DNA from 2 places in the Streptomyces sp. NPDC016640 genome. Region 2 is predicted to be linked to the other one. Evidence: riboswitches for the same ligand, from Rfam matches in the RefSeq annotation. Region 2 holds a riboswitch; the other holds the start of a gene.
What was found. Region 2 has a riboswitch for S-adenosylmethionine ahead of ACF07S_RS13075 (aminotransferase class V-fold PLP-dependent enzyme). Riboswitches for the same ligand answer to the same signal wherever they lie in the genome.
Positions count from the first base shown of each region.

Region 1 (4,643 bases), on a different contig from region 2:
GCGGCCAGGCGCTTGCTCCGCTCGGTGCGCTCCGCCGGGCGCATGGACAGGGCCTCGTGGAGGGCGCGGGCGGTGCCGGAGACGTCGTAGGGGTTGACCGTGATCGCGTCCTCGCCCAGTTCCTCGTGGGCACCGGCCTCCCGCGACAGGACCAGGGCGCAGCCCGCGTCGGAGACGACCGGCACCTCCTTGGCCACCAGGTTCATGCCGTCGCGGATCGGGTTGACCAGGGCCACGTCCGCCAGCCGGTAGGCGGCCAGCGAGCGCGCGAAGTCGTCCTTGACGTGCAGCACGACCGGCCGCCAGTCCGGCGTCCCGTACCGCTCGTTGATCTCCTCCGCCACCCGCCGCACCTCGGCGGTGTAGTCGCGGTACACGGCGAGGTCCTGCCGGGAGGGGTAGGCGAAGGCGACGTGCACGACGCGTTCGCGCCACTCGGGGCGGTCCTCGAGGAGCTGCCGGTACGCCAGCAGACCGCGCACGATGTTCTTCGACAGCTCGGTGCGGTCGACCCGGACGACCGTGCGGCGCGCCCCGCCGTCGGGAGCCGTGCCGATCTCCTCCCGCAGCGCGGCGATCCGCTCCTCGACGTCCGCCTCGTGGGACCGGGCGCGCAGGAAGTCGGCGTCGGCCCCGAGGCCGTGCACCCCGATCCGGGTCTCCCCGAGCCCGCCGGTGTACCGCTCGCAGCACGCGGTGAACGCATCCGCCCAGCGGTGGGTGAGGAAGCCGAGCCGGTCGGCGCCCAGCATCCCGCGCAGCACCTGTTCCGCGATGTCGTCGGGCAGCATCCGGAAGTACTCCGGCGGCGCCCAGGGCGTGTGCGAGAAGTGACCGATGCGCAGGTCCGGGCGGAGTTCGCGGAGCATGCCGGGGACCAGCGTCAGGTGGTAGTCCTGCACGACCACGGCGGCCCCCCGCGCCGCCTCCTCGGCCAGCGCCTCGGCGAACGCGCGGTTGTAGGCCTCGTACGACGCCCACTGCCGGCGGAACCCCGCGTCGAAGACCGGCTCCAGCGGCGTCTGGTAGAGCATGTGGTGCACGAACCACAGCACCGAGTTGGCGATCCCGTTGTACGCGTCCGCGTGCACGTCCGCGGGCACGTCCAGCATCCGCACGCCGTCCTCGCCGACCCCGCGCCGCACGGCCTCGCGGTCGCCGTCGGACAGCGCCGAGCACACCCACAGCGCCCCCGCGTCCGGCCCGATCGCCGACAGCCCCGAGACGAGTCCGCCGCCGCCCCGCCTGGCCCGCAGCGAACCGTCCTCACCCACCTCGTACGAGACCGGCCCCCGGTTGGAGGCGACCAGCACCTGAGCAGCACCGAACGTAGAAGACATACGCCTCAACCTAGCCCGGCCCCCGGGCACTCAAACGTCGCCGCCGGCCCGGTGCGAGGGGTCAGGCCACCCTGCGGGCCCGGTACTCCGCGATCTCCGTCATCGGGGGGCGTTCCTCGGTGTCGACGGAGAAGGTGCGGGGGGCGAAGGTGCCGCCCGTGCGCTCGAACTGGGTGAGGGACGGCCGGATCAGATGGCCGCGGGCCAGGCGGAGCTGGGCGGTGCGGTAGATCGCGGCGGCCATGCGGCCGAGGGCCTGGTCGTCCTGGTGGCGGTGCTTGCGGACGCCGACGTCGACCTGGGCCAGGGCGTCCAGGCCCACCAGGTGCAGGGCGTCGACCAGCATGCCGAGCTCGACGCCGTAGCCGACGGGGAAGGGAAGCCGTTCCAGCAGGGTGCGGCGGGCCGCGTACTCGCCGCCGAGCGGCTGGACGAAACCGGCCAGCCGGGGCCAGTGCATGTTCAGCAGCGGGCGGGCCACCAGTTCCGTGACCCGGCCGCCCTGGCCGGTGGCCGCCGGGCCGGCGGCGCGTCCGTCGGGCAGCGTGAGCGGACGGTCGTACATGGCCTTGACCAGGTGGACGTCCGGCTCGGTGAGCAGCGGGCCGACGATGCCGGAGACGAAGTCGGAGGAGAACTCCCGCAGGTCCGCGTCGACGAAGCAGACGATGTCGCCGCGGGTGGCGAGCAGGGACCGCCACAGCACCTCGCCCTTGCCGGGCACCGCCGGGACCCGCGGCAGTATCGCGTCCCGGGACACCACGGTCGCGCCCGCCGCCGCGGCCCGCTCGGCCGTGCGGTCGGTGGAGCCCGAGTCGACCACCACGATCTCGTCGACCAGCGGGGCCCGGAGCACCAGGTCGTTCCGGATGGCCGACACGATCTCGCCGACCGTCGCCTCCTCGTTGAGTGCGGGCAGCACCACGCTCACCGTCCGGCCCGTGGCCCGCTTGGCGGCCAGGACCCGGTGGAGCGGGCGGTCGGCCACCGACCAGGAGCGGTCGGCCAGCCAGCGCTCGACTTCTTCCAGCACGCTTCCCGGCTCCTCACTGACCTGTGATCCATCTCGCGGTTCGGACGACTATCTCAACCATGCGGGCCTTCGGTTACAGTCTTGAACAACGCCGACGACCACCGCACGCCGGGGTCACCGCGCGGATAACTGAACACCGCTCATCCAGAGGGGCAGAGGGACACGGCCCGATGAAGCCCCGGCAACCCTCCAGTCGGTTCCCGTCACGCGGACGTGGCGAGGCTCCCGGCTCGGGAAGGTGCCAAATCCGTCTCACGGCGAGATGCGTCGTGAGGAAGATGAGGAGAAAGGGCCTCGCCTCACATGGCTGTGCAGACAGTTGCAAGCACCACCGATTCCGCTCCCGGCAGCTCCGTGGACCTGGGCCCGGCCGCCGCGCTCTCATGCCGCGAATGCGGTCACCGCGTCCCGCTCGGCCCCGTCTTCGCCTGCGAGGAGTGTTTCGGCCCGCTGGAGATCGCCTACGACTTCTCCGCGTACGGCACCGAGGAACTCCGCGAGCGGATCGAGGCGGGACCCGCGAACATCTGGCGCTACGCGCCCCTGCTGCCCGTCCCGGCGGACGTGGCGACCAAGCCGAACATCAACCCCGGCTGGACCAAGCTCGTCCAGGCCGACAACCTCGCGCGCGAGCTGGGCGTCGACCCCGGCAAGCTGTTCGTGAAGGACGACTCCGGCAACCCGACGCACTCCTTCAAGGACCGCGTCGTCGCCCAGGCCATCGAGGCCGCCCGCGCCTTCGGCTTCACCACCCTGTCCTGCTCCTCCACCGGCAACCTGGCCGGCGCCGTGGGCGCCGCGGCGGCCCGGGCCGGCTTCCGCTCCTGCGTGTTCATCCCGCACGACCTGGAGCAGGGCAAGGTCGTCATGGCCGCCGTCTACGGCGGTGAGCTCGTCGGCATCGAGGGCAACTACGACGACGTGAACCGCTTCTGCTCGGAGCTGATCGGCGACCCGGCCGGCGAGGGCTGGGGCTTCGTCAACGTCAACCTGCGGCCGTACTACGCGGAGGGGTCCAAGACCCTCGCGTACGAGATCTGCGAGCAGCTCGGCTGGCGGCTCCCCGACCAGATCGTGGTCCCGATCGCCTCCGGCTCGCAGCTCACGAAGATCGACAAGGGGCTGCAGGAGCTGATCGGGCTCGGTCTGGTCGAGGACAAGCCGTACCGGATCTTCGGTGCGCAGGCCGAGGGCTGCTCCCCGGTGTCCACGGCCTACAAGGCCGGCCACGACGTCGTGCGCCCGCAGAAGCCGGACACCATCGCCAAGTCGCTCGCCATCGGCAACCCGGCGGACGGGCCGTACGTGCTGGACATCGCGCGGCGTACCGGTGGCGCGGTGGAGGACGTGACGGACGAGCAGATCGTCGAGGCGATCAGGCTGCTGGCCCGGACGGAGGGGATCTTCGCGGAGACGGCGGGCGGCGTGACGGTCGGCGTCACCAGGAAGCTCATCGACGACGGCGTACTCGACCCGGCCCTGACCACCGTCGTGCTCAACACCGGTGACGGCCTGAAGACGCTCGACGCGGTGGCCGGCACCGGGCTCACCACCACCATCCGCCCCAACCTGGAGTCGTTCCGAGAGGCAGGCCTCGCATGAGCGTGACCGTCCGCATCCCGACCATCCTGCGCACCTACACCGGTGGGCAGGCCGAGGTCAGTGCCCAGGGGGCCGACCTCGGCGAGGTCATCGCCGACCTGGAGAGGAACCACGCCGGGATCGCCGCCCGGGTCCTGGACGACCAGGGCAAGCTGCGCCGGTTCGTCAACGTCTACGTCAACGACGACGACGTCCGCTTCGAGCAGGGCCTCAAGACGGCCACCCCGGACGGTGCGGGCGTCTCCATCATCCCGGCGGTCGCCGGCGGCTGATCATTACCTTTGGTAATGACGGTTACCGAGCGTTCGGAACGTCGCCCCCTCCGTAAGAGAAACGGAGGGGGCAATTCCATTGGATTGAGCGCGGTAGAATCGGGGAACGCGCTCCCGATCCGGAGATCGAAAACCCCGGATCCCCGCTGCACGCCCGACTGGATGCAGCCAAAGTGTGGGCCCCATTCGCGGCATGTTTCCCTTTTGCCTGGCCCGACTTGCCCTGAATTCGGATGAATTCTGGCCAGATTCCGGACCGGCGTCGTCCAGATTTCTCGCCCGATTGACCTGTTGCAGACGGCAGTTGGGCAGATACATTCGGCCGCGGTCGACGCGTTCCGGCGCCACCCCCCAACCGTTGGGGGGTGAGGTCTGACCCGGATCCGCGAAGTGCGG
Region 1 is NZ_JBIBRG010000003.1:384,898-389,540, reverse strand. Features, by position in the region: gene ACF07S_RS08645 (trehalose-6-phosphate synthase) at 1-1,340, opposite strand, end outside; gene ACF07S_RS08640 (glucosyl-3-phosphoglycerate synthase) at 1,402-2,373, opposite strand; SAM riboswitch class I at 2,511-2,658, shown strand; gene thrC (threonine synthase) at 2,677-3,975, shown strand; gene ACF07S_RS08630 (MoaD/ThiS family protein) at 3,972-4,247, shown strand.
Region 1: linked by a shared signal. The riboswitch ahead of thrC (threonine synthase) and the one ahead of ACF07S_RS13075 (aminotransferase class V-fold PLP-dependent enzyme) in region 2 are both predicted to bind S-adenosylmethionine.

Region 2 (4,643 bases):
CCGGGGGTGGAGGGCACCGACACGCACGTGGCGTTCCGCACGTACTCGCAGCACGACCTGGAGGCGGCGTTCGCCATCGGGCTGGACAGCTGAGGCCGGCCGGCGCGGAGGAGATGAAGGGTTCCTCATCCTGGACCCATCCGGGCCCTGCGGTCCGGCGCGCAGGATCGGGTCCATGGTCCTCACTCGCCGGATGGCGGCCCTGGCCGCCGTCGTACTGATCCCGCTGGGCGCCGCCGCGACCAGCTTCGCGCTCGCCGACAGTCCCGCGCCCCCGAGGTGCCGCCGCGCGTCGAACTGGACAGCGGCTCGCCCACCCCGACGTCCACGGCAGGCGCGGCACCGCCCGGCGTGGCGCGCGCGGCTCGGGCGCCGGACTCGGCCTGTCGATCGTCAGGGCGATCGCGGAGGGCCACGGCGGCCTGGTCCGCCTGTACGACACCGAGGGCGGCGGCGCCACCTTCGTACTGACGCTGGACCGATCGCGGGAGGAGACGCGCACATGAACCGGATTCTGATCGTCGAGGGCGAGGAACGCATCGGACGCCGAGCTCGACCGGATCCCGCTGGTCGACGGCGGTGAGGGCACGGCCTCGGCGCTCGCCGCCGCACCCGGCGGACCGGCACCGTCACGCCCGGGCGGAGGGATTCGGCACGCAGCGGCCGTCCACCGTGCGGTAGCTCCAGCGCGCCCCGTCCCGCACCAGTTCCCGCACCGCCCGCACGAACCGCTCCACGTGCTCGTCCGGCGTGCCCGCGCCGAAGCTGACCCGGATGGCGTTGAGGGACTTCTCCCCGGGCGCCGCCTCGGGGGCGCCGCACTCGCCCTGGGCCTGCGGGTCACCGCCGAGCAGCGTGCGCACCAGCGGGTGCGCGCAGAACAGCCCGTCCCGTACGCCGATGCCGTACTCGGCGGACAGCGCGGCGGCGAAGTGGGAGCTGTTCCAGCCCTCGACGACGAAGGAGAGCACGCCGACGCGCGGGGCGTCGTCCCCGAACAGGGACAGGAACCGCACCTGGGGAACGTCCGCGAGCCCGTCGCGCACCGTGCGGATCAGCCGCTCCTCATGGGCGAGCAGCGCCTCGAAACCGGCCTCGGTGAGCGCCTTGCAGGCGGAGGCGATGGCGTAGGCGCCGATGACGTTGGGGGATCCGGCCTCGTGGCGGGCGGCGCCGTCGTGCCACTCCACGTCCACTCCCCCGTCCGCGCGGCGGGTGACCTTGCGGCTGGCGCCGCCGCCCGCGAGGTAGGGCTCGGCCTGCCGCAGCCAGTCGGCGCGGCCGGCCAGCACACCGGAGCCGAAGGGGGCGTACAGCTTGTGCCCGGAGAACGCGACCCAGTCGACGTCCAGGTCGCGGAGGCTCACCGGGTGGTGCGGGGCGAGCTGGGCGGCGTCCAGCACGATCCGGGCACCGTGCGCGTGCGCGGCGGCGGCCAGTTCCCGTACGGGCCACAGCTCGCCGGTGACGTTGGATGCGCCGGTGACGCAGACCAGGGCGGGCCCGCGGGGGTCACGGCCGGCGAGGGCGCGCTCCAGGGTCTCCACGGCCTGCCGCGGGCTGCTCGGGGCGTCGAGGCAGGTGAGGCGCGTGCCGCGGGCGGACCCCCAGGGCAGCAGGGAGGCGTGGTGCTCGGTCTCGAAGACGAAGACCTCGCAGCCGTCGGGGAGCGCGGCGGCGAGCAGGTTGAGGGAGTCGGTGGTGGACCGGGTGAACACCACCTGGTCGCCGGTGCGGCAGTCGAGGAACTCGGCGACGGTGCGGCGGGCGTTCTCGAACAGGTCGGTGGAGAGCTGGGAGAGGTACCCGGCGCCGCGGTGGACGCTGCCGTAGTACGGCGCGTACGCGGCCACGTCGTCCCAGACGCGCTGGAGCGCGGGCGCGCTGGCGGCGTAGTCGAGCGCGGCGTAGGCGACCTCGCCGCCCGTGACGAGGGGGACGGTGACGTCCCGGCCCAGAACGGGCAGCGGGGAACAGACGGACTGGCCGACGGCAGCGGTGGAGACGGACATGGCGCAACTCCCGGTGAGGCAGGCGGAACCGCCGCGCGAGCACACATCGCTCGAGCACGGGGGGAAGAGAAAGGGGGTGTGCGGAGGCGGGGCTCTGCGGCCCTAGCGCATTCGCTTGCTCACGGAAGGCTCCTCGACGACCAGGACCCCTGGCCCCACGCTGTTCACAGCGTGCGAGGGGTCCGCGCTTGCCGACGCGCCCTGCTGCCCATCGGCCTGGTCTTCACCCGGGGCACCCCGCCACGGACGGAGGGTTGCCGGACAGCCGGCCGGGGCCTGATGGCTGTCACTCATGACCTGGAGAGGAACGTACGTGAAGTGATCGAGTCCCGCAACCCGGGTCCGGATCGCGGGACGTCCGCCGTCGGGCCGCTACGCGTTGCTGACGGCCACCCAGCGCTCCAGGACCCGCCCGGCGGCCCCCGAGTCGATCGCCTCGGCCGCCCGCGCCATCCCTGCACGGATCTGCTCGGTGAGGGTTCCGGGGCCCGGCTCCAGGGCGACCAGCGCCGCCGCCGAGTTCAGCAGCACCGCGTCCCGTACGGGGCCGCGCTCGCCGTCCAGCAGCCGCCGGGCGACCTCGGCGTTGTACGAGGCGTCCGCGCCGCGCAGCGCTTCCACGGGCACCAGGTCGAGACCGGCGTCGCGCGGGTCGAAGGCCTCCTCGGTGACCTCGCCGTCCCGGACCACCCACACCCGCGAGGTGGCGGTGGTGGTCAGCTCGTCCAGGCCGTCGTCGCCGCGGAACACCAGTGAGGAGTGGCCGCGTGCGGCGAACACACCGGCCATGATCGGGGCCATCCGCGGGTCGGCGACCCCGACCGCCTGGGCCTTGACCCGTGCCGGGTTGGCCAGCGGACCGAGGAAGTTGAACACCGTACGGATGCCCAGCTGTCCCCGGGCGGCGGCCACGTGGCGCAGCGCCGGGTGGAACTTCACCGCGAAGCAGAAGGTGATCCCGGCCTCCTCGGCGACCTCGGCCACCCGCCGCGGGGTCAGCTCCAGGTTGACGCCGAGCTTCTCCAGGACGTCGGAGGCACCGGATGCCGAGGACGCCGCCCGGTTGCCGTGCTTGACGACCTTCGCGCCGGTGCCGGCCACGACGATCGAGGACATCGTGGAGATGTTCACCGTCTTCGCGCCGTCCCCGCCGGTGCCGACGATGTCGACGGTGTCTCCCGGCACCTCGATCACATGGGCGTGGTCGTACAGCGCACGGACGCAGCCGGTGATCTCCTCGACGGTCTCGCCCTTGGCCCGCAGGGACACCGCGAACCCGGCGATCTGCGCGTCACTCGCCTCGCCGCGCATGATCAGGTCCATCGCCCAGGCGGTGTCGTCGGCGGACAGGTTCCGTCCGTCCAGCAGTCCGTTCAGCAGGGCGGGCCAGGAGCGGCCCGCCGCGGTGTCGCCTCCAGCGGGGGTCACAGCGCTCATCGGCCGCTCCTGATCGTCGTAGAGGAGTTCCGGGACCGCGGGGGTCCCGCACCCACCCTATCCAGGTCCGGGGACGGCGAAGGGCCCCCGTCCGCGGAACGGACGGGGGCCCTTCGCCGTCGTGTGGCGACTCGGGTGAGGCGAACCGGTGATCAGTGGTGGCCGTGGCCGCTGGTGATCTCCTTGTACTCCTCGACGGTCGGCTTCGCGACCTGCGCGTCCTCGCCGTAGTACCCCTTGCTCAGCCTGGCGCGCAGCTTCTCCGTCGCGCCGACCTTGCGCCGGACACCGTTCTCGTCGACCGTCGGGCCGATCTCGACCGGCTTGTACTGCTCGTGCGCGGTGAGGGTGTGCAGCTGCTCCTGGCTGAGCGGCTCGTGGACCTCGATGAACTCACCGTGCGGCAGGCGCTTGATGATGCCCGACTCGCGGCCGTGCAGCACCTTGTCCCTGTCCCGGCGCTGCAGGCCGAGGCAGATCCGCTTGGTGACGATGAACGCCAGGACCGGCGCGACGAAGAACGCGACCCGCACGAACCAGGTGATGGCGTTGATCGACAGGTGGAAGTGGGTGGCGAACAGGTCGTTGCCACCACCGATGAGGAGCACGACGTACAGCGTGATCCACGCGACGCCGAACGCGGTGCGGGTCGGGGCGTTGCGCGGGCGGTCCAGGATGTGGTGCTCGCGCTTGTCGCCGGTGACCCAGGACTCGATGAACGGGTAGACCGCGATCGACACCAGGACCAGCGGGAAGATCAGCAGCGGGATGAACACGCCCAGGACGAGCGTGTGACCCCAGAAGTTGATCTCCCAGCCCGGCATCACACGGATCAGACCCTCGGAGAAGCCCATGTACCAGTCGGGCTGGGCGCCGGTGGAGACCATGTCCGGCCGGTACGGGCCGAGTGCCCAGATCGGGTTGATCGTGGCGATCGCCGAGACGGCCGCGAGCACACCGAAGACCAGGAAGAAGAAGCCTCCGGCCTTGGCCATGTAGACCGGCAGCAGCGGCATGCCGACGACATTGTCGTTGTTCTTGCCGGGGCCCGCGAACTGCGTGTGCTTGTGGTAGAAGACCAGGATCAGGTGCGCCACCACGAGGCCGAGCATGATGCCCGGCAGCAGCAGGACGTGGATCGAGAAGAACCGGGCCACGAAGTCGTCGCCGGGGAACTCGCCGCCGAAGAGGAAG
Region 2 is NZ_JBIBRG010000005.1:218,400-223,042, forward strand. Features, by position in the region: gene ACF07S_RS13060 (Lrp/AsnC family transcriptional regulator) at 1-93, shown strand, start outside; partial or broken gene ACF07S_RS13065 (small secreted hydrophilic protein) at 176-348, shown strand; partial or broken gene ACF07S_RS13070 (ATP-binding protein) at 333-506, shown strand; gene ACF07S_RS13075 (aminotransferase class V-fold PLP-dependent enzyme) at 630-2,012, opposite strand; SAM riboswitch class IV at 2,192-2,310, opposite strand; gene trpD (anthranilate phosphoribosyltransferase) at 2,385-3,449, opposite strand; gene ACF07S_RS13085 (cytochrome bc complex cytochrome b subunit) at 3,602-4,643, opposite strand, start outside.